One region of the Sporolactobacillus sp. Y61 genome, then DNA from elsewhere that is predicted to be linked to it. Evidence: riboswitches for the same ligand, from Rfam matches in the RefSeq annotation. Region 1 holds a riboswitch; each other region holds the start of a gene.
The links. A riboswitch is a leader RNA that binds a small molecule or an ion and turns the genes downstream of it on or off. The one in region 1 is predicted to bind S-adenosylmethionine.
Positions count from the first base shown of each region.

Region 1 (10,013 bases):
TCTTCACTCTTGCAGAGCATAATAGCAGTTAATTACAGTCTATCCCGTTATCTGCTTTTATCGGGGAGTCAGAAAGCGTTTTTCCTGTGACAGAAGTGCGACAATTTCCGGTGTTCCGATATTGTTTATGAAATCTCACCGCCACCGGTCATCATATAGCGCTGGAAATCTCCGCATGAAAGCGGCCGGCTGTAATAAAAACCCTGGATCGCACGACAGCGGCACTGCTCGACGGCATGGAGCTGTTCTTCATTTTCAATACCCTCGGCAATGACTTCAATTAAGAGGTGTTCCGCCAGATCAACAATGGCAGCCACAATCGCTTTATCCCGCTTATTTTGCGCGATATCCGTCACAAATGAACGATCAATCTTAATACGATCGACCGGCAGATGCTTCAGATAGCTGAGTGAACTGTAACCTGTCCCGAAGTCATCCACACTGACTTTAATCCCCATATCTTTGATTTCACGAAGCATCCGGGCTGAATGTCTGAAATCCTCCGCCATCATGGATTCGGTGATTTCGAGGATCAGATACTGAGGTTCCAGTCCGTTTGCCTGAAGCACGTGCCGGATGTATTCAGGAAGCTGGTCATCATGGAACTGGCTGAAAGAGAGATTGACCGAGACAGGGATTTTGCAACTGCCGGCATCCTGCCAGGCTTTCATCTGTCTGCAGGCTTCCTGAATGACCCAGTTCCCTATTTCACGGATCTGCCCGGTCTCTTCTGCGACGGGAATAAACCCGTTCGGAGAAACGAGTCCGCATTGAGGATGGCTCCATCGGATCAGGGCTTCTGTTCCAATAACCTTCCGATCCCCTGATCGGATCTGAGGCTGATAATAGAGAAGAAACTGATTCTTATGTAACGCGCTGTGCAGGTCATTTTCAATCCCCACCTTCTGAAGCTGACGGTTATGCAGTTCATTATTGTAAAAGAAAAAGCCGGTTTTCCCCTGTTTTGCTTCTCTCAATGCGGCTTCCGCACTCGTTCGAAGATGCAGATCATTTTCTCCGTCTCGCGGGTAGCAGGCAATGCCGACACTGACGGTAGCGAAGATTTTCCGTCCTTTTATCATATATGCCTGACCGGAAATGGCGACCATCCGGGAAGCCAGTGCAGCCAGCGTTTCACGGCTGAGATCATCGCGCAAGAGTACGCAAAACTCATCACTGTTGATCCGGAACAGCTTCGTGTCATAGGACTTAATAGCCTGCTGCAGACGCCGGGCGGCTGTCTGAAGAAAGAGATCGCCGCAATGACGGCCGTATACTTCATTCACCATCTTGAATCGATCAATATTGATGGTAAACAGAGCGCACGTCCTGCTGTTTCTGCGCGCCGAATCAAGGGTTATACGGATGGCCTCATCTGCACTTCTGCGGTTTGGAAGACCGGTCAGTGTATCATGATAGGCCTTATAGCGCATGGCTTTTTCTTTCTGATTTTCCGCTTCTCTTACGTACGCCTGATAGGCTTCAATGACCAGCTGCTGTTCAAAACTCATCATTTTATCCATAGAAGTTAAAATCTGTGTCAGCTGAAACACGGTTTTCCATTTTCGGAAGGCAGCCTCTGCCGTCAGATGTCTCAGGTGAGAGAGACAGGCAAGATAGTAAGAGGGAGTCATTTTATGAGCAAAAAGGATAGACGCTTTCCTTCTGCATATTTGCACAACCGATCGATCGATCTGCCCGCTGAAAACGAAGATCAGCTGGTCATAGAATAATTGTTTCAGGATTTTTGACGCACCGGGCTCCTCCCGACTCTTAAGTTCCGGAAACGCCTCAATCATCCTCATGAAGTCATCCATTATTTGACCGAAACAGACCTTCATTCCCGGCTGTGCCCATTTCAGTATTCTAAGATCAAGAGCAGTCAGCCCGATCAATTTTATCTGTACTTGTAACCGTTCATCATCAGTATCGATGTGTACGTCCACTTTTTTCAGTTCACTTTTCCATCTTTCCATTGCCTTCTTCATGCTGCCACCTGCTTGTCTGTCGTCATGGATTGACTGTGGTTAAACACACACACACATTTTTATTATCGTCGCCTGAGAATCAATTGTTTACATCTGTGGTAAATTCATCTCCGGCATTGACGGATACCCGGTTTCATGCTAAAATTTCTGTAAACTTAAAAAGAAACTCTTATTTAGAGCGGCGGAGGGACTGGCCCAATGAAGCCCGGCAACCTTTCAATCTTTTATGAAAAAGGTGCCAATTCCAGCAAAACTTCGAACATGAAGTTTTGAGAAATAAGAGGGTGCTGATGAACGTTTAAGCCTCTCTGGTTCAGAGAGGCTTTTAATTTTGCACCTTGAGAGAAAAAACGAAGAAACGGGAGGATGAGAGCATGGGAGATGTGCTGAGTGCCAATCTCGGTTATCCGAGGATTGGGGAAAAAAGGGAATGGAAAAAAGCTGTGGAACGGTTCTGGTCAAAAAAGATCTCCAAAGGGGAGTTTCTGGAAACAACGAAAAAGCTGTGGTTGAATAACCTGAAGAAGCAGAAAGAAATTGGTGTGGATCTGATTCCGGTCGGAGACTTCAGCTTCTATGACCACGTTCTGGATACCGCGGTCTTATTCGGTTTGATTCCTGAGCGGTTCAACACGGGAGAAAAGCAGGTTTCCCTTGAGACTTACTTTTCAATCGCGCGCGGCACCAAAGAGGCGGAAGCTTCAGAAATGACCAAATGGTTTGACACAAATTATCACTATATTGTTCCGGAAATCAGTAATGAGACGAAGCCGTTTATTACCGAAAATCGCTTGCTCCGTTTGTTCAACGAAGCGAAAAAAGAACTCGGTATTACAGCCAAACCTGTTCTTGTCGGGCCGGTGACCCTGCTTAAACTTTCCAAGGGGTACAACAGGGATCACTTTCAGACGCTCCTGGATGCACTGATCCCGCTGTATATCCAGGTCCTGAATGAATTACGGACTGCCGGAGCGGAATGGGTACAGCTGGATGAACCGATTCTTGTAAAAACGCTGCCGAAAGAGGACGTGTCCGTCTTCCAGAACGTCTATCAGAGGATTAAAGACGGCACACCGGGTCTGTCGATCCTGCTTCAGACGTATTTTGAAGCAGTTGACGCCTATCAGACCGTTGTCAACCTGCCTGTTGACGGCATCGGACTGGACTTCGTCTACGGAAAAGAAGCCAATCTGCAGGCGGTAAAGACGTTTGGATTCCCGCAGGACAAAGTGCTGGCCGCCGGTGTCATTGACGGACGCAATGTCTGGAAAGCAGATCTGCAGGCGACCTTCAGTGAACTGAAGAGCCTGCTCGATGCGGTCGGAGGAAAGGACAAACTCTGGGTCACTCCATCGTGCAGCCTGCTTCATGTTCCCGTTACCGTCAAAAACGAAAGGGAACTGGATCCTGTATTGAAAGGTGCCCTGTCCTTCGCCGATGAAAAGCTTGACGAGGTCGTTGTGCTGGCTCATGCGCTGAACGAGGGCGCATCTTCTGCCGCCGCCGCTTTTCGGCAGAACAATGAAGAACTCTCTGCTCTGAAAACTTCCGTGCACCGCAACAATAAAGAGGTGCAGAAGGAACTGAGTCATCTCGACCAGGAACTGCCGGCACGTCCCGGTTCCTGGAAACTGCGGCAGGCTATTCAGGCGGATGCTTTTAAGCTTCCTCCCCTGCCTTCCACAACCATCGGCAGTTTTCCGCAGACTAAAGAAGTTCGCCTCGCGCGTCGCAGACTGCGCCGGGGCGAATGGTCGCAGGATCAATATGACCGGTTTATTAAAGATGAAATAGCGAAATGGATCGACATTCAGGAAGATATCGGCATTGATGTACTCGTTCATGGCGAATTTGAACGTAATGACATGGTCGAATATTTTGGCGAAAAGCTGGCCGGATTTGCCTTTACCCGTTTCGGTTGGGTACAGTCTTATGGTTCGCGCTGCGTCAAGCCGCCGCTGATTTTCGGCGATGTCGCCTGGCGGGGGCCAATGACGGTCAGGGAAAGTGCCTATGCCCAGTCGCTGACAAAAAAGCCGGTTAAGGGCATGCTCACCGGTCCGGTTACAATTTACAACTGGTCCTTCGTTCGAAATGACATCAGTCAGGCGACTGTATTTAATCAGATCGCACTTGCACTGAAAAAAGAAGTACACGCCCTGGAAGAGGCAGATATCCGGATGATTCAGGTCGACGAGCCAGCGCTTCGCGAAGGGCTGCCCCTGAAGGAAGAAAAGAAGGCAGGGTACCTGCATGATGCCGTATATGCATTCCGGCTCGCCACGTCATTCGTTAATAATGATACACAGATCCATACACATATGTGTTACTCGGAATTCGATGAAATCATCGGTGCCATTGATGCACTCGATACCGATGTGATTTCAATCGAAGCGGCCCGCAGCCATGGGGAAATCATCTCCACTTTTGAAGACTTTGAATATAAAAAAGGCATCGGACTTGGCGTTTACGACATCCACAGTCCGCGTATTCCGAGCGTTGAGGAAATGAAGTCCTACGCCGAACGTGCGCTGAAGGTGCTCAATCCGAAAATCGTCTGGATCAACCCGGACTGCGGCCTGAAAACGCGCAAACCGGAAGAAGCGATTCCGGCTCTCAGAAACATGGTTGAAGCTGCCCGTGAAGTGCGTGCGGAACTCGAAAATACAGTTGGAAAATAAGGATCAAAATGCGAAAGCCGCCGTGATGGCGGCTTTTTTTTGCTTAAGTATAAACATTTCGGCAGAAGCGTATCAAAAAAACGCTGCCAGGGATAAGGGAGCGTAACTGAGCAGGGTCTGTCATAAGTCTCAAACACTCACCCTTTTATAACATAACACTGATTTGCCCGGACGGGTTGTCTTCAATTCACATACCATACACTATCAAAATGAATTGGAGATGTGTATATGTCATCAACCTCATCAACCTGTCAAAAACTTGCAGATATTATTGGCGGAGTAGTGATTACGTCTACTCCAGCCTGTGTGGTTCAACGGCTCAGAAATATAAATGCGACCATTCTGAACCGCCGAACCCGTTCACCTCTGGCACTCCCTTTTGCCCTCTCGTTTGAAAACAGTAAAAGAGGGGAAACCCTTAACTTAGGTGAATCGGTTATTCTTCAACAGGAAATCAATCCGTTTCTGACTGCATTAAGAAAAAGAGGTCTGATCGTAACAGCTGTTCATAATCACTGGCTGTTTGATGAACCGCGGTTAATGTACATGCACTGGGAAAATATAGGGGATCCATTCCAGTTTGCCAGAAATAGTTTTGAAGCCGCAGTAGAAGCCGGCCTCTTTAAAAAATCTCGATGACTCACTCAGGGTAATATGTACTGACCTTCATGATGCATTTCTTTTTCCTTCTCCGTGATGGAGAAGGTTTTTGTCTACATGCAATAGCCTCATGTTTCACAGGCAACCACCTCCACCTGATCTGAAGACTCTGTCATCCCCCTGAGAGGAGAAGAGGTGTCAGACAGACGAATAAGAGAATCAGGATCGTTACCCCAATCATCACATACTGAGCAGAACGAAATCTCACGGACAAAAGACCTGTCATCGTTCCGGCTGATAAAAAATTTGATTGACAGATAAAACTTGGATATAGGCTGATAAATCCCCAGATTGGCTGAAAACCTCCAAATCGGCTGATATATCTCTCAATCAGGGTGATTCCTTCAATTTTTACGCTCTTTCGAATATTCCACCTTATTTGTCCATAACCGGCACGGCCTACAAAAATGTTTTTCTCATACTGTTTTCCGCTTTGTAAAGAAAAAAGGCGGAAGCCCGCCCTTTTACATATTATGACTCGAATCCCTGAGTTCAACGTCCGGATGTTTCTGCCTGAACCAGCGCAGCGTGAAGTCATTTTCAAAAATGATGACCGGCCGCCCCTTATAGTCCGTAACAACCAGGTTATTCGAATTGCGGCGGAGCGCTTCAGCGTCGTCGCGGTTTACAATCCACTTTGCCACCTGATGCGGCATCCGCTCAATATCGAGAGTCACACCGTATTCCGCTTGCATCCGATAGACAAACACATCAAACTGCAGCGTGCCGACGACGCCGAGGATCGTTTCTTCAAAGGGCGTCTTGTACACCTGGATTGCCCCTTCCTGAGCAAGCTGACTGACGCCTTTAAGGAAATGTTTCTGCTTCATTGCATTCTTCGCCCGCACTTTGGCGAAATGCTCCGGAGGGAACTGTGGCAGTGCGCCGAAATTGAAAGTCTCTTTACTGCTGCAGACGGCATCACCGATCTGGTAAAAGCCGGTATCATACAGCCCGACAATGTCGCCCGGCCAGGCTTCCTCGATCAGCTCACGGCTGTCGGCGAAAAACTGCTGAGGCTGTGCAAGTTTCAACTGCTTCCCCGTCCGGTCGAGATACACCGTCATGCCTTTTTCAAACTTTCCCGAACAGATTCTGAGAAAGGCAATACGGTCACGGTGAGCGGGATTCATGTTCGCTTGAATCTTGAAAATAAAACCTGAAAAGCACGTGTCATCCGGCTGAATGAGTCCGCCGCTCGATTGACGTGGCTGTGGATCCGGTGCCATCTTCAGATAATGCTCAAGGAAAGTTGGCACACCAAAGCTGGAAATCGCGCTGCCGAAAAAGACAGGCGTCTGCTTACCGGTTTTGACCGCTTCATAATCATACGTGCTGCCCGCTTCGTCCAGCAGCATCAGATTCTCTTCCAGCTGACTGAGCGTATAGTCATCAATCGTATCTTTCAGAATATCGGTCAGCTCATCTACTTCACCAAGCTGCTGAACCTGGCGTTCACGCTTATCGTTATACCACTCAATTTTATGTTCACGCCGGTCGTAGACGCCGCGGAACGATTGCCCCATGCCAATCGGATAGTTGATCGGATAAGATTCAATGCCAAGTACACTTTCTATTTCTTCAAAAAGTTCAAGCGGATCTTTCCCCTGGCGGTCGAGTTTATTGATAAAAGTAAAAATAGGAATGCCCCGGTCACGGCATACCTTAAACAATTTGATCGTCTGCGGTTCAACACCCTTTGCCGCATCAATGATCATCACCACACTGTCAACGGCCATCAAAGTCCGGTAGGTGTCTTCACTGAAATCCTGGTGGCCGGGTGTATCCAGAATATTAATCTTATAGCCGTCATATTCAAATTGCATCACACTCGATGTCACTGAAATCCCTCTCTTTTTTTCCAGTTCCATCCAGTCTGATGTTGCGAATTTCTCCGCTTTGCGCGACTTGACTGACCCTGCGGTCCGGATCGCTCCGCCCAGAAGCAGCAGTTTCTCGGTCAGTGTTGTTTTACCCGCATCCGGGTGCGAGATAATGGCGAACGTGCGCCGCCTCCTGATTTCCTGCTCTATTGCTGTCATAAATTCCTCCTGAATCCATAAGACCTTCTGAACAGTACCCATGAAAAAGGCACCCGCTGCCCGGGGCCGGGCAAGGTGACATCCTGACCGACATCAGGCTCTTTTTCTTTCGCGAATGCCTTTCTTTTATGCAAAGTATATCCGTAAAACTGACCTGTCACTTATTGACCAGGCCGTGCACGCGATTCATCACATCATTCTTCAGTGCAGTGAATCTCCGGTCACGGTCTTCTGCATCCGTGCCCCGGACACCAAAGTAGAACTTGATTTTGGGTTCAGTGCCTGACGGACGCAGGCAGAACCATGAGTCGTCCTTCAGTTTGTACTTCAGGACATTGGATACAGGCAGCGTGATCGCTGTTTTTGATCCGGTTTTCGCATCGGTCCTGACGGATGTTTTGTAGTCTTCAATTACACTGACAGAAGCCCCTGCCGCTTCAACCGGCGGGTGGTTTCTGAAATCATCCATAATGGCATTGATTTCTTCTTTGCCCTGGATCCCCTTCAGGGTCAGTGATTCCAGTCCTTCTTTAAAATAGCCGTACTTTTGGTAGATTTCCTGAAGCGCATCATAAATCGACTTGCCCTTTGATTTGTAGTATGCAGCTGCTTCGGCCGCAAATAAAGCAGCCTGCACGGCATCCTTATCCCGGACAAACGAACCGATCAGGCAGCCGTAACTTTCTTCATAACCAAAGAGGAACGTATGGGCCCCGCTGACTTCATACTGATGAATTTTTTCACCGATGAACTTGAATCCGGTCAGCGTATCGACCGTCGGGATGCCAAATGCGGCAGCAATCGTCCGCCCGATTTCCGAGGTCACGATCGTTTTAACGACGATTCCGTTTTTCGGAAGTGTCCCTTTTTCTTTCCGCTGAGTCAGTAAATAATTCAGAAGAACCGCACCGGTCTGATTACCGGTCAGGACGACATATTCACCCGCATCATTCTTTACGACGACACCGAGACGGTCGGAATCCGGATCCGTACCGAGCAGAATATCCGCATCCAGTTTCTTTCCGTAGGCCCTGGCGATTTTAAAAGCCGCATGCTCCTCCGGATTCGGTGACTTGACGGTTGAGAATTCAGGATCCGGTTCAGCCTGTTCCCTGACGACCGTGAAATTGGTGAATCCCCAGTTTTTCAGACCGTTCACAACGGGATGATAACTGGATCCGTGCAGTGGTGTGAAGACAATTTTAAGATCCGAACCAACTTTTTTAATGATGTCCGGATTAAGAGACAGAGTCTTCAGATGATCCTGGTAGGCCGTGTCAACTTCATCACCAAGGACCTTGAGCAAACCTTTTTTCTTCAGTTCCTGCTCGTCTCCGACTTTAAGCGTCAACTCATCCTCAACAGAAGACACAAACTTAATGACTTCGTCCGCTTCTTTTGGCGGAAGCTGACCCCGAATTCATCGTAAACCTTGTAGCCATTGTATTGCGGCGGATTATGGCTTGCGGTGATCACAATCCCGGAATACGTATGGAGATAGCGCACGGCAAATGAAAGAACTGGCGTCGGCCTAAGGGCATCGAAAATGTAGGTTTTGATGCCATGTGCACCCAGCGTCTTCGCTGCTTCAAGCGTAAATTCCGCAGAAAAATGACGCGGATCATGGGCAATGACCACCCCTCTTTTCACGGCGTCCTCGCCGGCGTTCATGATAAATCTGGCAAGACCTTCCGTCGCTTTACGTACTGTGTACAGATTCAGCCGGTTCGTGCCGGGACCGATTTCCCCGCGCATGCCACCGGTTCCAAATTCCAGATTCTTGTAAAAACAATCCTCCAGCTTTTCCGGATCGTCTGCGATCGCTTCCAGACGCTTTCTCAGATCAGGATCCAGGTGCTTATCAGCATGCCATTTCTCATAAACCTTTTTCCAGTCCATCCTGTTCACCTCATCTACTATCTTCCTGTTCATGGACACATCTGTCTCTATTATATATCAAATATAGATCAAACTCTGCGGTCATTCGCCATTTTTCTGAAAAAAGGTGAAATCCCGGCAGGCAGGGCCTCACTTCTCCAGTTCCTGATCAGGAGTGAAATAATGGATCAGTTTCTCAATTGAGACATCCTGAAGCGATTTAAAACAGCCGTCCACATGGCCGAACGGCATTTGTTTCGTTACGGCGTTCGGGACAACAATGCAGTACATGCCCGCTTTCTTGGCCGCGAGGGATCCATTAAAGGAATCCTCTATCGCAATTGCTTCTTTCGGCGCCACCTGCAGGCTCTCAAGTGAGCGGATATACAGTTCCGGATCCGGTTTCACACTGACGACATCATCCCATGATTTAATCGTGCTGAAATAATCTGTCAGTCCGAGCCGCTTCAGATGACGGCGCGGCCAGTCACCGCGCGAACTGGTGGCAAGTCCCACTTTCAGCCCGAGCTGCTCCGCCTGCTGAAGAATTGACCGGACCCCTGGAAGAACTTCCTCCTGATCCACCATTTTATTGAATAATTGATTCCTCCGGGCGTAAAAATCTTTACGATCAATCGTCTTATGACATTGGTGCTGAAGATAATTCAGTGAATCAAATCCGTCCTGTGTGCCGATTGACTGGCTCCAGAGGCTGAGTGGAAGATCCACATTATATTGGGCAAACATGTTTTGCATGACCAGGT
Region 1 covers NZ_CP159510.1:3,055,238-3,065,250, forward strand. The annotation lists gene ABNN70_RS14625 (EAL domain-containing protein) at 126-1,988, opposite strand; SAM riboswitch class I at 2,155-2,271, shown strand; gene metE (5-methyltetrahydropteroyltriglutamate--homocysteine S-methyltransferase) at 2,363-4,669, shown strand; gene ABNN70_RS14635 (DUF1259 domain-containing protein) at 4,898-5,308, shown strand; gene ABNN70_RS14640 (peptide chain release factor 3) at 5,794-7,371, opposite strand; partial or broken gene ABNN70_RS14645 (phospho-sugar mutase) at 7,529-9,270, opposite strand; gene ABNN70_RS14650 (HAD family hydrolase) at 9,400-10,013, opposite strand, start outside.

Region 2 (10,013 bases), 410 kb from region 1:
GAAGGCACCGCACAGAAATCTAAAGATCATGGAATGAACAAAGCGCTTCCCAATCAAGGGAAGCGCTTTGTTTTTAGAAGCGAAAGTGATACTTGAAAAGTGGTCTGATCAGCACAAAGGCCGGAAGAGAGATCCTATTATCTCTGAAAATAGTAACCTTGATTAATGTCTTCAATTAGAGAGGGATGCACGGGGCGCCACCCCAGGCGTTTATGGGTTAATGCGCTTGATACAGGGTTGTCGACTGATGCGAAGTCGCCCAGCCATCCGAAATGCGAATTTGCCTTTTTCGCGTCTATGCTTTTTACCGGCAGGTTGAGATGTTGGCCAAGGGCGACGGCGATATCACGAAAGGGCACGCCCTCATCGGCAACAGCGTGAAACCGCGACCCTGCCGGGGCCTTTTCCAAAGCGAGGCAAAAAAGATGTGCCACATCGAGGTGATGCACAGCTGGCCAACGGTTGGCTCCAGTTCCAATGTAGGCTGAAATGCCCTTCTTGCGAGCGATGTCGGTCAGGCTCGGGACGAACCCATGCTTATCGCCATCACCGTGTACAAGTGGAGGGATACGAACAATTGAGGAACGAACGCCTTGATCGGCTAACGCCAGCGTTGTCTTTTCCGACGGGACGCGTAATTTTCCAGCGGAATCAGGGTCAGCCGCATTGTCCTCCGTTCCGAGTTGATTGGGAGTGAGGGTCAGTGTCGGCATAGCGACAACAAGAGGGCGGTCGCGGCCGGAAAGCGCGGTACCCAGTGTCTCAATGGCACGTCGGTCCGTCTCGACAGCTGCCGTCATGAATCGCAATGGCGCCTGACGGGGGGTTCCACCAAACATTATTCGCAGGCGTGTTGATAGTCGTGCATGAGAGAACTTATGGAAGAAGGCTGTGTGAATGACGCCATCTGCAGCGGCAGCACCGCTGCGCAAGCTTCCCAGGTCTTCGATTGAACCCTGGTGAGCCTCTGCACCAAGGGCAATAAGCCTTTTGGCAGCTTCCCCGGAACGAACAAGGCCGATAACATGATGGCCGGCATCCATTAGTTCACGAACAACCGCCCATCCGATGAATCCGGTCGCTCCCGTAACAAAAACACGCATATGAAAAACCTCCTTATAAGCAGTTATAATTGGGTGGTTTGAACCATGCTCAGTGCCGTAAGCGAGTTGCACGGTCGTCTCATGGTTAACCTAATTATAGAAGAGGGTTCACTTGGATGTTTGCGTGTTCTGATTGAGTTATTGCTCGATTTAACGAAACCTGTTCAAAAAAAGCGCCAAGCCTTGAAGCAGCGAGGATATGAAAAAAGGGCGACGAGGCATCCTGGTCAGTTTAAATTCTGTCTTTTCTGGCGCCATCTGGCGATATCTCTGTTTGGCGGGCTTCCAAAGAAGCGACTGTATTCCCGGCTGAATTGGGAATCGCTCGCATATCCCACAATTCGGCATGCAGTTGTCGCATCCATTTGATTGGATAACATCAGCCGCCTGGCTTCTTGAAGACGCAGTACATTACGGTATTGCAAGGGGCTCATCGCGGTGACGGACTTAAAATGCTCACGGAAAGAGGACTCGCTCAAATGGACCATCTCTGCCAAATCAGCGATTTTAAATGGCTGGGAGAAGTTGTTCTGGAGCCAGTCCATTGCTTTCACAACTCGCTGTATGCTGGATTCCGCAAAAACGGTCTCAGCAACGTAAACGCCGATGGGGCTGCGAAGAAGTCGAATGAAAATCTCATCCGTGATGAGCGGGGCAATTAAATGATCATCGCCGGGACTAGAGAGACAATCGACCAGTCTTGCCATGGCATTAATCAGAGCCAAATCAGCATCCATGACATAACCCGCACGCCGATTACGAATCGTTGGCAAGCCCTGCGGATATACTTTCGACACCAACACCGCGATCCTTTGCGGGTCGAGATATAGCCCTACTCCCAGAAACGGTTCGGCAGGGCTGGCCAAAATGGTTTTCATGGCAACCGGTAAGGCAACGGGAGCAATAAAAATCCGTGACCCTCCGTATTCATAGACATCCCTTCCGACAGTTATGATTTTTTTACCCTGTGCTGCAATGCCGACAGCAGGCGAGTAAATGGTATGCACATAATCCGCGGCTTCTATTCGCGAATAGCGATTGACATATAACCCGGGGATTCGCGCGGCATAGGTCCCATCATGTGAAGAATGAGTATCAATCAGATTAGCCAGTCTGATGGTTTCCGCTTTAAGCGATCCATTGGCATTATCTGACATCGGCGTGGCCGCATGATCATCCAGACTCATTTTCTCGAAAGCAACTCCTTTTTCCGTTTGATCGTCCGACATGGCGGGCATGCAGTTAATAATTATGGTGCTTATCTATCCTCACTCTAATGGATACCCGATCAGGTTCATCAAATTCAGGCCCTTCCAGGCAAAGTTTATACCGGCCAGCTTAGCAAGCAGTCTGTACCTTCATTTTGTGTCCTTATGCAGCTGCAAAGTAAAGAAGGATGTCGCACAGTCATAGACCTTTGTGACATCCTCTTTCTCTAATCGTTGAGCGTTTTCATGCAATCGTTAATTGGCCATATGATCGTTAGACAGCTAATATTGGTCATGATAAACCGTCGATTCTTGATCATCAGCGCACCAGGGTGACCTGATTTTGTCTGCTTTTTCGCGTAAAACGTACTCAAAAGAAGGATCCTCTCTGGCTGTGTGGTGATTTAATTTTACCAGATTTGGATTCTTTTTTCGTACACTTTTTTCATGCACAGGGTGCGATCGAGAAAAGTGATCAGATCAAGCATCTGAGCATCTTGGAGAAATTATTTTTGCCTGTGTTATTTAGATTTGTTAAAGAACGAAACAACACGGTGCATTCCAAATAGTGGGTGCGCCGTGCATCTTTTAAGGGTTCTCTTTTAATCATCAGGCCTCTGACCAGATTTTTTGAGCCGTGTCGATAACACGTTTTAATTTGGCCCATTGCTCAGCTTCAGTCAATTTATTCCCTTCCTCAGTAGAAGCAAACCCGCATTGTGTAGACAGGCAGAGATTGTTCAGCGGAACATAATGAGTCGCTTCCCTGACGCGCTTTTCCAATGCTTCCTCTGATTCAAGTTCCGGAAATTTAGACGTGACCAGACCAAGAACAATCCTTTTATCCGAACCCTTGGTGAAAATATCGCCGAGCGGTGAAAAGTCTCCGGACCGTTCGTTATCGTATTCCAGGAAATACCCATCATAATTCAGCTGCGACAGGTATTTTGCCACCGGTCCGTAACCGCCGGAGAAAAGGAATGTGGAACGGAAATTTCCGCGACAGATATGGGTAGTGATCGTCATATCCTCCGGGCGGTCCTGAAGAGCACCATTGATGACGGTCACACTGTCTTTGGCAATTTGTTCATATTTTGCCTTTTCTTCAGCACTTTTGGCGTTGATGATCTGATTGATCAGAAAAGCCCAGGTTGTATCGTCAAGCTGCAGATAGCGACAGCCGAGATCATAGAAATGGCGAATGGTCTGACGATAGGCGACTGCCAGGTCCTTCAGAAAATCCTGGCGGGAAGCATAGAACTTAACGGCATTGTCGTCGCGATGGTCACGGAAATAGAGCGTGGGGCTGGGAATGGTTTGTTTTGCCAGAATCCCTTTGGGAACAATGCTGTTCAGAAATTCAAAGGCTTTGAAAAAAGGATGATCCGGATTATAAGACACTTTGTCCGAGAAACGAACATTCGTATCGCGTGTTTTTGCCCCCTTAAATTTATAGCTGGCGTGTTGTGAATAGGTTTCAACACCATTCAACCCTGCCAGAAAATCCAGGTGCCACCAGCTGCGACGGAATTCACCGTCCGTAACAGCTTTCAATCCGAGATTGACTTGTTTCGCGACAACTTTCCGTATTTCTTCATCTTCTACTTTGGTCAGATCTGACCGGGTAATTTCTCCTGAAAGGAACTTTTCGCGGGCGGATTTAAGTTCATCAGGTCTTAGCAGACTGCCTACCTGGTCGAATCGAAAGGGTACTGTTTTGGTTGTTGTGATAGCCATTTTTGTTTCCTCCTGAATGAGATATTGGTCAGTTAACGCTGGTCACTGTTTCCTGTTTCTTTTCATTGATTGCTGTAAGGCCCCTGGTGAAGTCCTTGATCAAGTCATCCGCATCTTCCAGACCGACGGACAGACGGAGCAGACCGCTGCCGATACCAGCTTTGATTCGCTCTTCTTCGCTGAGTTCCGCATGAGACATTTTCGGTGGATAGGAGAGGATCGACTCGACGGCGCCGAGACTAACGGCGAAAATCGGCAGAGAAATGTGGTTGACAAACGTGCGCGCCGCCGCCTCGTTTTCCAGTTCGAAGGAGAGCACGGCGCCGCCGGACATTGCCTGTTGCTTCTGGATTTTCGAGCCGGGATGTCCGGGTAATCCGGGATAGAATACCTTTTTGACTTCTGGACGATCCGAGAAGAATGAAGCGATTTTTAAGGCGGATGCCGCCGACTTTTTAATCCGTACATCCAGTGTTTTCAGGCCTCGCAAAAGCAGCCAGGAATCCTGGACGCCGAGCACGGCACCCAGTGCATTCTGCAAAAAATACAGCTTGTCTGCCAATTCTTTATTTCCGGCTACGGCCAGACCGGCAATAACATCACTATGTCCGGAAATAAATTTTGTCGCACTGTGCAGCACCAGATCGGCACCTAACTGCAACGGCCGCTGAAAGACCGGCGTCATAAAGGTGTTATCTACAAAGGTATAACATCGATGAACTTTTGCAATTTTCGCAATGGCGCGGATGTCTGAGACCTTAAGCGTTGGATTGGACGGTGTTTCGACATAGATGACTTTTGTGTTCGGACGGATGGCTGCCCTTACTTCATCGAGCCGGGTTGTATCGACAAAGGTGTGGTCGATACCGAGACGTCCAAGTACTTCAGTTAAAATACGAAAGGTTCCTCCGTAGACATTCTTGGGAACAACGGCATGATCTCCCGCTGACAGAAGCAGAAATGCTGTGGAAATAGCAGCCATTCCCGAGGCAAAGGCGAAACCGCGGACGCCTCCTTCCAGATCGGCAATGGCATTTTCTAAAGCGTCACGTGTCGGGTTTCCTGATCGTGTATAATCATATTTCCCAAAGTGATCAAAATCTGATTGATGAAATGTGGATGACAGATAGACAGGAACATTTGCCGCACCAGTCTCGGGATCTACCCGGACAGTGTCGCGGACAATCCGGGTCGGGAACTGATAATCGTCAGCCATTGACAGGCACCTCTTTCAAAAAATTTGTTGAAGCAATTGCGTAAAATAAAAAGGCTCTCTTCGGGAAGAAGAGAGCCATACGCTCGAATGTCTCTTCTTATCCCTCAGTCACATCACTGTGTCTGCTGGGATTAGCACCTTACCGGATCACGTAGATACGGCGGTTGCTGAAGCGTCATCGGGCCAGTCCCTCAACTTCTCTAGATAAGAAAATGAATCATTTTAACTTGTTTAGTTGAACCCTATTTTACGCCAAAAAGTTTTTTTTGCAAGCTTTCAAACATTATAATTTCGAATTTATTGAAACAGAAAGTATCGGGACCTGCCTGATTTTGGGAAGGAAGCCATGAAGTACATGTACCTATTGATGTGCCGGACTGTAAAGGCTTTGTTTACCTGGCTGGATCGAGTGATTGTAGAGAATAAACAGATTGAGGGATGAATAGATAGCCATAAGGATCAGCGAACCCTTCAGTTCCAGCTGATCTGATTTTACAACTGGCCTGTAAGAAGATAGACTATAATTGCAAACAATAGTAAGTAAAGGCACAGGGATGAAACCTGTTCTTATAAAAATCAAGGAGGCTGGATCGATGGTTCGTGTACTTATTTTAGGTGCCAATGGTCAGATTGCCCGACTTGCCGAGCAGCTGCTGCTTGCGGAGACAGAGGCGCAATTAACACTTTTTCTGCGTCGTCCGAATCGACTGACGCCGGCCGATGCCCGCAGAGAAAAAGTCATCGGTGGTGACGCGACTGATCAGAGTGCGCTTATCGAAGCGATGAACGGGATTGATGTGGTCTATGCCAATCTGGCTGGACAGAATATTGAAGAGCAGGCCAGAGCAGTGACCGCCGCCATGAATAAGAGCGGTGTCAGGAGACTCATCTGGATTTCAACGCTCGGTATCTATGATGAGGTTCCGGGCAACTTCGGTAAATGGAACAAACAGCAGCTGGGCAGCTATCTGGATCGCTACGGCGCAGCGGCAAAAGTCATCGAAAACTCAGGTCTGGATGAGACGATCATTCGTCCCGCCTGGCTGACAAATAAAGATGAAATTGACTATGAAACGACCGAGAAGAGTGAGCTGTTCAAGGGGACGGAAGTTTCCAGAAAAAGTGTTGCTGCTTTTGTTGTCCGCCTTATCCAGGATCCTTCAAAAGAAGTGCACGCTTCGGTCGGAATAGATAAACCGCATACCGACGGTGACAAACCCGCCTGGTTTTAAGTCGTTTTATTAGGCGCTTGTTTCTGGAATGCGCATTCTTTGAAAATAGTTACTTAATTGCACCACACCGCTGAACAGCATAAAAAGCATCACCCAAAGCTATAAATAAGACAAGATCGAGATAGATGGACCTGACGGAATGATGAATTTCGTCAGGTTCTTTACTTCGTGGAATCTAAAGGATATCCCAATTATTTGGTTACAGTCCTTTTATTTGACAGGAAAAAATGTATCAATTATTATACCCATAGGGGTATAAGGAGGGATTGTTCATGGAGTATACAGCGCAAATGAAAAATCGATTGAAACGAATTGATGGTCAGATCCGCGGAATTCTTAACATGATGGAACAAGGTGAAGACTGCCGCAGTGTAGTGACCCAGATGACTGCTGCCCGGACGGCAATGGATCGTGCACTTGGTTTAGTTATTGGAAAGAATCTGGAAGCCTGTCTGCGGGAGCAGATTGAGAGCGGTAAAGGATCAACTGAATCCATCGTAAATGAAGCGGTTCAAATGCTGGTGAAAAGTCGCTAAGGAATCAAGATGCCGTGAATCGATGGCGAAGGGAGGAAAAATAAATATGAAATGCCTGTTCTTTTGCAGACCTAAAATAAAGAAGATAAGCACTTCGGAACTAAAAGAGACTTATCTGCCTGATAAAAAGGGAAAATACTTTCTTGATGTGCGCACAAAGCCGGAGTTCAGCAGTCGATCCATCCCGGGCTTTATCAATATTCCGCTGCAAACTTTGAAAAATCATCTCAACAAGATCCCGAAAGAAAAAGAAGTCGTCGTCATCTGTCAAAGCGGTATGAGAAGCTCAGTCGCCTGCAAGTTTTTGAAAAAAGCGGGCTATGAAAAAGTGACCAATGTACGCGGCGGGATGAATCGCTGGTAGTTTTTTTATGGAGTAAATTATACCCCCACGGGTATAATGCTGTGCAGGTTTTTGATAAGAAATGATCCAGGGAGGAAAACAGCATGTATGAAGAACTGACACCTGAAGAAGTCGAACGTCTGGTGCGCAACCATACACCGTTAAGTATTATTGATGTCCGTGAACCGTTTGAATTTGCCGGGGGACATATTCCGGGGGCGATCAATATTTCGGTTAATGAGATTCCGAACCGAATCGGTGAAATCAACAAAGAGCAAGAACACATCATGGTTTGTCAATCCGGAAACAGAAGCGATGTGGCTTCTGCCATCCTGTCCGCAAATGGATTTAAGGTGAAAAATATGGCCGGCGGAATGATGAACTGGCACGGACCGATTGAACGCTAAGGAGGGAAATGCAATGAAATACGTCATTATTGGCGGGGTGGCCGGTGGGATGTCGGCAGCCACGCGGCTTCGCCGATTAAATGAAGAAGCAGAGATTATTGTCGTGGAACGCGGTCCTTATGTTTCTTTTGCCAACTGCGGTCTTCCTTATTTTATTGGCGGCGTGATCCAGGAACGGTCACAGCTGCTTGTGCAGACGGCAGAAAAGCTGTACCAGCGTTTTCGTCTGGATGTGCGGACAGAAAGTGAAGCAACACATATTAATCGAGAACAAAAGGAAGTGACCATTACTCATCATGGAAAGACTTATAAAGAAACCTATGACGCTTTGATTCTCTCAACCGGGGCGCACCCGATGCGTCCGCCAATTAAAGGAATGGACCAGGCGGAGCATGTATTCACGCTACGCGATGTTCCGGATGCTGAACGCATTGTTCACGATCTGCAGCAGCGTCAAGCAGATCGGGCCGTGATTATCGGTGCCGGTTTTATCGGCCTGGAAATGGCCGAGAACCTTGCAGAACGCGGACTTAAAGTGACGATCATTGAACGGGAGCATCAAGTCCTTCCCCCGCTTGACCCGGAAATGGCGGCCAGCGTAGAAGCTGAACTGAAAGAGCACGGTATTGAGGTGCTCAAAGGAAAAACCGTCACGGGTTTTGAAGAAAAGGGTGCCGTTCTGGTGATGGATGATGGGCGGCGCATAGCGACAGATTTGACCCTTTTATCAGTCGGCGTCGTTCCAGAATCAGCCTTAGCTGAGCAAGCAGGCTTAGCGCTGGGTATCCGCCGCAGCATATCGGTTAATGATCAGCTACAGACCAGTGATCCAAATATTTATGCGATCGGTGATGCAATCGAAGTGACTCAGACAATCAGCGGGAAAGCCGCAGTTATTCCACTCGCCTCACCGGCCAATCGCCAGGGACGAATGGTTGCTGATATTCTAAGCGGTATGAAACGCAGTTACAAGGGGACTCTGGGTACATCTATTGTGAAAGTTTTTGATACATCTGCCGCTGTAACAGGATTAAGTGAAAAAATGCTGCAGAGATATCAGATCCCTTATGAAGCGCTGCACACCAGTCCGCCGGATCACGCGTCTTATTATCCGGGCAGCTCGCAGATGACACTTAAGCTGCTCTTTGACCCGGAATCCGGAAAGTTACTGGGTGCTCAGGCGGTTGGCAAAAAGGGGATCGATAAAACCATCGATGTGCTTGCCGCGGCGATCCATGGACAGATGACGGTTCATGACCTGACTGAGCTTGAACTTGCCTATGCGCCGCCGTTTAACTCGGCAAAGGCTCCGGTTAATTTAATCGGTTATGCGTCAGAAAATCTGCTGGAAGGCAAAGTGCAGCATGTTCAGTGGAATGAGGTCGACCGGCTGGTAGAACAGGGGGCAATGCTCATTGATGTTCGGACAGCACAGGAATACGGGAACGGAACCATCCAGAGAGCGGTGAATATTCCTTTGGACGATCTTCGTGAACGATTACGTGAGATTCCGAAAAACCGTGATTTGATTGTGACTTGTCAGGTGGGCCTTCGCGGCTATCTCGCATCTCGTATTCTTGCTCAGAAAGGCTATCGGGTTAAGAATTTAGATGGAGGATATAAACTATATAAAACTGTTTTTCCGGAGAAAGTAACGGAATGAGGAAAGAAGAATAATTTATTCATTCGATGAAGCCGGCAGCGGTTACAGAAGTGCAATAAATAAATGATCCGAGCGACGATTAATAATTAAACGATTGACTGATTAAGAGTGAAAAAACTTTTAAAGGAGTAATTAACGATGAATGAAATTACTGTGTATACGACTAATACCTGTCCCTTCTGCCATATGGTAAAAAACTTTCTGAGAGAAAAAGGGCTGCTTTTTAAAGAAGTGAATGTCCAGCAAGACCCGGCTGCCGGTCAGCGTCTTGTCGAAACAACCGGACAAATGGGCGTACCCCAAACAAACGTGAATGGACAATGGGTACTCGGATTTGATCCAAATCGGATTATGAGTCTGATTCATGACTAATCTCTTTACCGACAACAAGCCGGGGAAATGAATCAGGACTAAAAACAAAAAATATGTTCTCAGCTGTTAAAATGGTTGCCTGTATGATAAGTATGGAGTGAATGGGCGTAGCACGTGAGGGGGTGTTACGTTCGGCGGTTTGGCCGGCTTCTGGGCGAAGCAACAAAATCTAATGTGAATCTATTTATCTAATCAG
Region 2 covers NZ_CP159510.1:240,276-250,288, reverse strand. The annotation lists gene ABNN70_RS01260 (SDR family oxidoreductase) at 138-1,103, opposite strand; gene ABNN70_RS01255 (AraC family transcriptional regulator) at 1,331-2,332, opposite strand; gene ABNN70_RS01250 (vitamin B12 independent methionine synthase) at 2,921-4,048, opposite strand; gene metC (cystathionine beta-lyase) at 4,077-5,264, opposite strand; SAM riboswitch class I at 5,359-5,475, opposite strand; gene ABNN70_RS01240 (SDR family oxidoreductase) at 5,858-6,496, shown strand; gene ABNN70_RS01235 (metal-sensitive transcriptional regulator) at 6,769-7,032, shown strand; gene ABNN70_RS01230 (rhodanese-like domain-containing protein) at 7,079-7,396, shown strand; gene ABNN70_RS01225 (rhodanese-like domain-containing protein) at 7,480-7,782, shown strand; gene ABNN70_RS01220 (FAD-dependent oxidoreductase) at 7,796-9,445, shown strand; gene ABNN70_RS01215 (glutaredoxin family protein) at 9,584-9,817, shown strand.
Region 2: linked by a shared signal. The riboswitch ahead of metC (cystathionine beta-lyase) and the one ahead of metE (5-methyltetrahydropteroyltriglutamate--homocysteine S-methyltransferase) in region 1 are both predicted to bind S-adenosylmethionine.

Region 3 (10,013 bases), 470 kb from region 1:
GATTCTGGATGTGATGCTGCCCGGAATGGACGGTTTCGAGGTCACGAAGCAGATGCGCGAAAAAAATATTGATACCCCTGTCATTTTCCTGACTGCCAGAGATGCGCTGGATGATCGTGTCAAAGGGCTGAACCTTGGAGGCGATGATTACATTGTCAAACCGTTTCAGAATCAGGAACTGAAAGCGCGGGTGGCAGCTATTCTGAGGCGAAGTTCACCTCTTTCGCTGAATCATGTGCTTCAGTATAAGGGCATTGAAATGGATAATAAGCGCAAGCAGGTCACCGCAGACGGAAATGAGCTGCCGCTCACAACGAAACAATATGAGCTGCTCGAGTACCTGATAGAAAATGCGGATCAGATTCTCACCCGTCAGCAGATTTTCGACCGGATCTGGGGGTTTGATTCGGATACGACGGAAGGTATTGTCGAAGTTTATGTTCATCAGCTCCGGAAAAAGCTGAAAGACTATGGTTACGGTAACGATATTCGGACGGTAAGAGGAATCGGCTATATGCTTACCGATAAGTGAGTGAGGACCCGGATGTTTCGAAAAACACTGATTCAATTAACTGGACTGAATACGGTACTTCTGATCCTGATGCTGGCACTGCTCGGCGGGGTCATCTATTTTTATGAAAAAGCCGTGACCTTCAGAAGTGCCGATCAAATGCTATCGCGGATGGAACCTGATCGTGTCTTTGTCTTACAGGGCAGGCTCGATGGTACTGAACCAGCTGATCCGCGGTCGCGGAATCCGCGTGTGATCGGTCTGATTATGGATAAGGACAGAGAACTTTTTCTGTCGAGTTTCGGCGATACCTTAACGGACGAAGAAACGATCACATTCTTCAAACCGCTTCTTCCGGGAAATAAAGGAACAGTAGAGGAAAAAAACGCACATGGAAATGTTTATCATGTGATTTCTAGGACACTTCGAATCCAGGGCGAGTCGTATACTGCGGTTTATGCGATGGATGTCAGCGTCGAACGCAATTTGCTGAACACACTGCTGTCGATCATTATTTACGGACTTCTGACAGGCGCCTTCGTATCTGTTATAGTGGGCTATTTTCTGGCGAGAGGCGCGCTCCGTCCGATTCAGAAAGCCTGGGATAAGCAGAACCGGTTTGTTGCTGATGCGTCTCATGAACTGCGAACGCCGTTGTCAATTCTTCAGTTGAAGATTGAAGGGCTCCTGAGGCAGCCCCGGAAAAAGATTCAGGAGAGCGGGGAGGACATTGCCGTCATGCTGGGTGAGACACGGCGTTTGTCGAAACTGGTTGGCAATCTGCTGACTCTGGCCCGCTCAGATGCCAATCGTCTGGAAGTCAATCTGAAACCGCTGGATCTGCAGCTGATGGTGAAAAAAGTAAGTGAGCCATTTGCGGAAATGGCTGAATTTGAGGGAAAAGCGTTTCGCGTGACCGCCTGCGAAACCCTGGTGATCACCGGAGACGAGCAGCGCATTCATCAGCTGCTGGTCATCCTTCTGGACAATGCGATGAAATTCACATCAGCGGAAGGTCATATTTCAGTTCGGGCTGATAAAGACGGGAAAATGGCCCGCCTCTCTGTTTCAGACAGCGGAGTCGGAATTTCAGAAGCCGATCTGCCGCACGTATTTGACCGTTTTTTCCAGGCAGATGCCTCACGGAGCGATGAGCGCGGGACAGGGCTCGGACTATCTATCGCTTCCTGGATCGTTGCCAGGCATCATGGTAAAATTGATGTAACCAGCGCCATAAATCAGGGAACCACATTTACAGTCCGGCTGCCGCTTGAAAAAGACGTAACGGCGAAACAGCTGACTCGCGATAAAGAGGATGATACAGATGAAAGGTAAACAGAGGGAGCAGGCGGTTTTTGCTGGGGGATGCTTCTGGTGCATGGTGAAACCTTTTGATACACTTCCCGGGATTATCAAAGTAGTCTCAGGTTATACAGGCGGACATGTCGCCGATCCGACCTATGAACAGGTTAAGTCCGGCGCGACCGGCCACATGGAAGCGGTACAGATTACATATGATCCGGACGTTTTTCCATATGAAAAATTGCTGGAACTCTATTGGCGGCAGATTGATCCAACCGACGCCGGCGGCCAGTTTATTGACCGCGGCTCAAATTACCGGACGGCGATTTTTTATCACAATGCACGTCAGAAGGCACTGGCGGAACAATCGAAAAGGGCGCTGGCAGCAAGCGGAAAATTCAGGAAACCGATCGTCACGCGCATCCTGCCGGCTGCGACGTTCTATCCGGCTGAAGAGGAGCACCAGCAGTTCTACCGAAAGAATCCGGAGCGCTATGCCGGAGAAATTGCTGAATCCGGCCGGGGCGTCTTTATCCGGAAGAACTGGCAGAAAAAATGAACGGTTGACCCAGCTGAACGGGTCGATCATTGGTTTCCTGCATCATGAAATCTGACTGTTCTGCATAAGGATAGAAAACAGATCTTGAAAATACCATTCAAGTATTGTAAACTAATTATCAACTGAAAACGAATGAATAAAACCATTCTTATCAAGAGAAGTCGAGGGACTGGCCCGATGACGCTTCAGCAACCGTCGCCGAAAGCAGGCGACAAGGTGCTAATTCCAGCAGACCAAACAAGGAGTCTGAGGGATAAGAAGAAACCTGGTGAAACAGCCTTCTTCTTTCCGAAGAAGGCTGTTATTTTTTAGCCGGGCACCGGATATCCCTGAATATATAAAGGGGGAACTGAGCATGTCAAACTATCAGACGGAAACGAAGCTGACGCAGATTGGGAATGGGTTTGACCAGTTAGGAGCGGTGAATATACCGATTTATTTATCGACGGCATACAGGCATCAGGGCATTGGCATTTCCAAGGGCTATGATTATATCAGAACAGGAAATCCGACACGATCCGTCCTCGAGAAGGCGATTGCCGAAATCGAAGGCGGGCAGGAAGGTTTTGCCTGTAGTTCTGGTATGAGTGCCATTCAGCTTGTCTTTTCACTCTTCAGTTCAGGTGACCACATTATTGCCTCGCGTGACCTTTATGGCGGCACGTACCGTCTGTTTGAAATCCTCGCAAAACAGGTTCACCTCTCCTTTACTTACTGGGACGGCGAAAGCGTTGAAGAACTTGCGGCTGACATCCGTCCGGAGACTAAAGCGCTGTTCATTGAAACACCGACGAATCCGCTGATGCATGAAGTCGATATCTCTGAACTTTCTTATATCACGAAGAAAAATCATTTACTGCTGATTGTAGACAATACCTTCTATACTCCGGTGCTGCAGAAACCGATCGCCGAGGGGGCAGACCTGGTCGTCTACAGTGCAACCAAGTACCTGGCCGGGCATAACGATGTACTGGCCGGACTGGTTGTATCCAATTCGGAAAAAGTGACAGAACGGCTGAGAGTGTATCACAATTCCTGTGGTGCGGTTCTGGATCCGTTTGATTCGTGGCTTCTGATACGCGGTCTCAAGACACTGGCCCTGCGCATGAGGCAGCACCAGGAGAATGCCGGGCGTCTTGCTGCCTGGCTTGGAAAGCAGCTTTTTGTCACAAAAGTGCTGTATCCGGGAAAAGGCGGCATGGTCAGCTTCGAACTGACGAAGAAAGCGTATATTGAGCCGTTTCTCAAAGCCCTTCACTTGATTACTTTTGCTGAGAGTCTGGGAGGTGTGGAAAGTCTGATCACCTATCCGGCGACACAGACGCATGCCGATATTCCCGAAGCTTTGCGGCTGAAATACGGTCTGTCCGACAGGCTGCTTCGCCTGTCGGCGGGAATTGAACACCCGGATGATCTGATTGCTGATCTGGATCAGGCGTTCCGGTCTTTACAGAAGGGGGCGGCGGTTCATGGCTGATTCTTTCGGATTTTCGACACGGCTGATCCGGGAGTCGGTGGCAGTTGATAAACAGACCGGTGCGGCGAATGTACCGGTCTACCTGTCATCGACGTTTCATCAGAAAAGTTTTGATCAGTTCGGAAAGTATGACTACAGCCGATCAGGCAATCCGACGCGGGAAGTGCTGGAACAGGCCATTGCCCGTCTTGAAGGCGGTGTCCGCGGGTTTGCTTTCTCCTCCGGCATGGCGGCGATTTCGACAGCTTTTCTGCTGCTTTCTTCCGGTGATCATGCGGTGGTTCCGAAGAATGTGTACGGCGGGACGTTTCGGATTCTGACGCAGGTTCTGGGCAGGCTTGGCATCGAACATACTTTTGTCAATATGACAGATCCGGATGCGGTCGAGCGGGCCATTCGACCGAATACGAAAGTGATTTATATTGAAACGCCGTCCAATCCGACTTTCAGGATTACGGATATACACGCAATCTCGCAGATTGCCAGAGCCCATCGATGTTATACGTTCGCAGACAATACCTTTATGAGTCCGGTATTTCAGCGTCCGCTTGCGCTTGGCGCCGATCTGGTCCTCCACAGCGCAACCAAATTCATTTCCGGTCACAGCGATGTTGTGGCCGGGCTTGCCGTGGCGGGAAGTGAGGAACTTGCGGAAAAAATGTATTTTCTGCAAAACGCGCTGGGTGCCGTCCTCGGTGTACAGGACGCCTGGCTTCTGCTCAGAGGACTGAAAACGCTGGACGTCCGCATTCGCCGGTCGGCGGCATCTGCCCGTAAAATTGCCGGATTTCTGGCTGAGCAGCCTGAGGTCAGGCATGTTTATTATCCCGGCCTGCCTGACCACCCGGGGCACGCCGTGCAGGCCCGTCAGTCAGAATCCGGAGGTGCGGTTCTGTCGTTTGATTTGGGGAATGAGGCCGGTGCGCGGCTTTTCGTTGACAGGGTCGAAATCCCGGTTTTCGCAGTCAGCCTTGGTGCTGTTGAGTCGATTCTGTCTTATCCGCCGAGAATGTCCCATGCGGAGCTCTCACCGGATGAACAGAAAGACGCCGGAATCAGCAGCGGACTGCTTCGGCTGTCCGTCGGCCTTGAAGACTCAGAGGACCTGATCTGTGACCTCCGGAGGGGTCTTTCAGCAGTAAGAAAAAGTAAGAATGGCGCAGTAAGGAGTGGAGTGTCTTGCGGACATCTATCTTGAATGAATTAAAGAAAAGAATACTGATCGGTGATGGCGCGATGGGGACTCTGCTTTATTCCTATGGCATTGATCGATGTTTTGAGGAAATGAATCTTTCACATGCAGATGATATCCGCCACGTCCATGAGGCTTATATCAACGCAGGAGCAGATCTGATTCAGACTAATTCGTACGGGGCGAACGCGATTAAACTGGCGCGGTACGGACTTGAAAAGGAGGTTAGGTCCATCAATACGGCGGCTGTTCAACTGGCCAGAAGTGCAGCCCGGCCGGAAACGTTTGTGGTCGGTACGATTGGGGGGATTCGCGGCCTCAGGCAGCAGCCCTCGAGCCTCAGCGAGATTACAGATAGCTTTCGTGAACAGGCGGAAACGCTTCTTGACGGTGGTGTAGATGGTCTGCTTCTTGAAACCTATTATGATTTTGATGAACTGCGTCATGTGCTGAAGATCGCGCGAAAGATGACCGATCGGCCGATTATCACCCATGTGTCAATGCAGGAGCCCGGTGTTCTGCTAAATGGACTTCCTTTTGCCTCCGCCCTGTCCGAACTTGAAAATCTCGGAGCCGATATCGTCGGGACAAATTGCAGACTGGGTCCGTTTCATATGGTTCAGGCTCTGAGCGGCATCCCGCTTCCGAAGCACGCTTTCCTGTCTGCTTACCCGAACGGCAGTCTTCCGGATTACCGTGACGGAAAGCTGTATTATGAGACCAAGCCGGAATATTTTAAAAAATATGCGGTAAAATTCCGAAATGAAGGAGTGCGGCTGCTTGGCGGCTGCTGCGGGACGACACCGGTACAAATCGCAGCTTTCAGGCAGGGCATTTCCGAACTTGAGCCACTGGTAACTAAATCGGTTACCGAACCCGTCGAATCGATTCAGATCACCGTCCGGGAAAATGATCTCGAGACGCCGCTTTATAAAAAAGCGATCAGTGGCCGTTCTGTATTTGTCGAATACGACACCCCGCGCAACTTAAAGACTGATAAGTTCTTTAAAGGGGTCCGGGCCCTGCAGGATGCAGGCGCTGATGCGATCACCATGGCCGATAATTCGCTGGCGTCACCGCGTATCAGTAACTCAGCAATCGGGCGGCTGATTATAGAGCATTTTACCATCCCGCCGCTGATTCATCTGACCTGCCGTGACCGCAATCTGATTGGCCTTCAGTCCCATCTGATGGGGCTGGATATCCTGGGACTTCATGATTTGCTGATTGTGACTGGAGACCCGACAAAGATCGGTGACTTTCCCGGAGCGACCTCTGTTTATGATCTGTCCTCCATGCAATTAATTGAACTGGTGAAAAAGTTTAACCGGGGCATCTCTTATTCAGGAAAAAGTCTCCGTCATCCCACGCATTTTCGAGTTGCCGCGGCTTTTAATCCCAATGTCCGTAATCTCGACCGTGCCGTTCAGCGCCTGAAAAGGAAGATCGACTGTGGCGCCGACTATTTTATCTCTCAGCCGGTCTTTGATAAAAAGCGGATCGTTGAAATCAGTCAGACATTAAGCGGGGTATCGGCCCCGGTGTACCTTGGCATTATGCCGCTGACCTCGTCGCGTAACGCTGAATTTCTGCATAACGAAGTGCCGGGTATTCAGCTGACCGATGAGGTTCGGCAGCGGATGGCGCTGGCCGCAGAGCAGGGTAAAGCGCAAGAAAGACAAACGGGACTCGCGATTGCAAAAGAACTGATTGATACGGCCATGCAGTACTTCCGCGGTATTTATCTGATTACGCCGCTGAGCCGGTACTCGATGTCGGTTGAGCTGATTCAGTATGTAAAAGAAAAAGAACGTATCCTGCCTGACCTTGCCCGGCTGCATAGCCACAGTGCCCGATAAAAAGACATCAGACTCCAGAATCGTGATATGATGGATAGACGAAGCATCTATTTTATGAAAAGGGGTGTTTATCTTGATTGAACATATAGTGCTGTTCAAGTTCAGCGACAGGACAACAGAAGCGCAGAAAGAGGAAGCCGCACGGCGGCTGCGGCATTTAATCCATGAATTGCCGGGAATTATCGATATTCAGGCCGGGCAGAATTACTCGACGCGAAGCAAGGGCTATTCTCTGGGCCTGACCGTTCGCTTCCCGACGAAAGCCGACCATGAGCACTACACTCCGTCACCGGAGCATCAGGCGGTGGTATCTTATATGAAAGAAATTGGACTTGTAGATTCCCTCGCAGTTGATTTTGAAATTCCGTCTGAAAAATAATGATGAATAGGTGCTGCCTGTTCCTGTGTGGGACAGGCTTTTTCGTTTCGGCTGAAATCGCCCAAAATTGAGAAGCTGTGGCGAGTTTAAAGCCAACCTGAATCGACGTGTTGATCCTGTCATCATGGGGTGACGCTTAGAACAGAATGGATCGCGCCAGCCGCATGAAGCAGATGATTAACAGGATCATCATTGGAAATGGGAGTCGTCTTTAATAAGCGGAGATTTTCCGCTTAAAGGCAGAATAGAACAGGTTTCAGAGTATGATAAGCGGAGAAATTCCGTTTAGGCAATGAAAAATACCCCCTTTTCATTTTTTTGAATCAATAGGCGGAATTCCTCCGTCTATTGAAGTTCGCCTTTTTTCTTTTTACTAGGATAGGCGGAATTTCTCCGTCTAATTTACAGAGCCACCTGGCAGCGATGCCGGCCTGTTTTCTGCACCGCACGGGAACTGATTTTCACTTCTGTGGAATCAAATGAAATATTATATCAGTATGGATTAATTGATTAAATGTGATATAATAAATACACAAAAAGTTCACATTATCAGCCTTTTTTTGCTTTGCAAAAAATGAAAACGTTATCAACAGAGGAGATGTTCTTGTGCGGTTATTGAAAAACCTGACCTTTCAGGTAGCGGTGGCGATCGTCGCGGGTATTCTTACAGGCGCCTTCTTTCCAGACGTCGGTTCCCATCTTGAAGTACTGGGAACAACTTTTATCAAGGCGGTAAAAATGGTGATTGCCCCGATCATCTTCCTGACGATTGTCGTCGGAATATCCCGAATGGGTGATATGAAGAAGGTGGGCAAGGTCGGGGGAAAAGCACTGATCTATTTTGAGGTCGTGACAACGATCGCCCTGATCATCGGGCTCATTGTGTCTCATATTCTTAAACCGGGGTCAGGTCTGGATCCGGATAAGATGCCCCGCGGGGATATCTCGAAATTCACATCCAGTGGTGGATCGGAGATGAACTGGGGTGAATTTTTCCTCAATATTGTTCCGGGAAATGTGATCGATGCTTTTGCCCGGGGAGATATCCTCCAGGTGCTCTTTTTCTCGGTGCTGTTCGGATTCGGCCTGTCGGCACTCGGCAAACACGGGCGTCCGCTTGTTGACTTTTTTGATCAGGTTTCGCATGTCTTCTTTAAAATCATCGGATACATCATGTACGCGGCACCGCTCGGCGCATTCGGTGCGATGGCCTACACCATCAGCAATTTCGGCCTGCAGACGATTGGCCCGCTGATTAAACTGATGCTTTCGGTTTATGCGACGATGGCGCTATTTATTTTCGTTGTACTGTTCCTGATCTGCAGGGTTGCCGGATTCAATCTTTTCACCTATCTGAGATATATCAAAGATGAACTGCTGCTTGTTTTCGGAACCAGCTCATCAGAAGCCGCACTGCCGAGAATGATGGATAAGATGGAGCGCCTCGGCTGTGAAAAATCTGTCGTTGGGCTGGTCATTCCCACGGGTTACTCATTTAATTTGGATGGGACGTCGATTTACCTGACGATGTCGGTCATTTTTCTCGCCCAGGTTTTTCAGGTACCGCTTGATCTCGGCCAGCAAATTGCGATTATTCTGATCCTGATGCTGACTTCCAAGGGTGCTGCAGCGGTTACTGGCGGCGGATTTATTGTTCTGGCGTCGACGCTGACAGCGATGGATCTCATTCCGCTTGCCGGACTTGGCTTGTTGCTGGGTGTCGACCGTTTCATGAGTGAGGCACGGGCCATCACCAATCTGATCGGAAACGGTATCGCAACGATTGTCGTATCCAAGAGTGAGAAGGCATTTGACAAAGAAAAGGAGAAACGGGCACTGGCACTGATGCGCGGTCGGGGAACGACGAACACGTTGGATCAGGCAGTGTCGGTGGAGAACACGCATCTCTCTTGATGCATCGCCTGAGGGCGCCCCATAATCAGTGAAAAGAATTAAAAACCATTGTAACGGAGAGCTCTCCCGGTACAATGGTTTTTTAGTGCGCCCCTAACTCCGCGGTGCAGTGACACTGCCGCCCGGCAGGATATCAATAGATGTAAATGCGGATTCAATGCCGGCGTGATCCATAAGCCTCTGAACACCCCGCCGTCCCATCTCATAAAAAGCCTGGCGGATTGCAGTGAGCTCAGGCCGTACGATGTGACATAAGGAGGTCCCGTCAATGCCAAGAACGGATAATTGATCGGGAACCGCCATACCTAAATCCAGGGCCGTATTCATGACGCCGATAGCAACCAGGTCGCTTGCCCCGATAATTGCGGTAAGTTCTGTCCCTCTACCCCAGGCCTTCATGGCGCGTACGCCGTCCTGATAGCTCCACCTGCCGGACTTGATCCACTCGTTTTGCCAGTCCAGGCCCGCTTTCTGAAAGGCATACTGGTAACCCTGAAAGCGTAAATCACCGACATAAGTGCCCAGGTTCAGGCCGGCAAAGCCAATTTTAACATGCCCCCGTTTCAGTAAATAGTCCGTTGCCTGATAGCCGATATCAAAATCATTAGATGAAATAAACGGGAGATCTTTCCTGCCCAGGGCCGTGGCTAAAAAAATGAAAGGGATATGACTGGCATGCAGGAGACGGGTATTGTCTTCTCCGGGGACAATGGCAAGTAATAGGATGGCACGTACGCCGCGTTCAATAACCGTCTTAATGGCCCGATGCTGCCGGCCCTGATCACTTTCTCCTGCATAAACGATCATGACGCTCAAATTT
Region 3 covers NZ_CP159510.1:304,326-314,338, reverse strand. The annotation lists gene ABNN70_RS01590 (response regulator transcription factor) at 1-532, shown strand, start outside; gene ABNN70_RS01585 (HAMP domain-containing sensor histidine kinase) at 545-1,846, shown strand; gene msrA (peptide-methionine (S)-S-oxide reductase MsrA) at 1,836-2,372, shown strand; SAM riboswitch class I at 2,518-2,632, shown strand; gene ABNN70_RS01575 (aminotransferase class I/II-fold pyridoxal phosphate-dependent enzyme) at 2,728-3,849, shown strand; gene metC (cystathionine beta-lyase) at 3,842-5,047, shown strand; gene ABNN70_RS01565 (bifunctional homocysteine S-methyltransferase/methylenetetrahydrofolate reductase) at 5,029-6,900, shown strand; gene ABNN70_RS01560 (Dabb family protein) at 6,965-7,279, shown strand; gene ABNN70_RS01555 (dicarboxylate/amino acid:cation symporter) at 7,886-9,193, shown strand; gene ABNN70_RS01550 (LacI family DNA-binding transcriptional regulator) at 9,287-10,013, opposite strand, start outside.
Region 3: linked by a shared signal. The riboswitch ahead of ABNN70_RS01575 (aminotransferase class I/II-fold pyridoxal phosphate-dependent enzyme) and the one ahead of metE (5-methyltetrahydropteroyltriglutamate--homocysteine S-methyltransferase) in region 1 are both predicted to bind S-adenosylmethionine.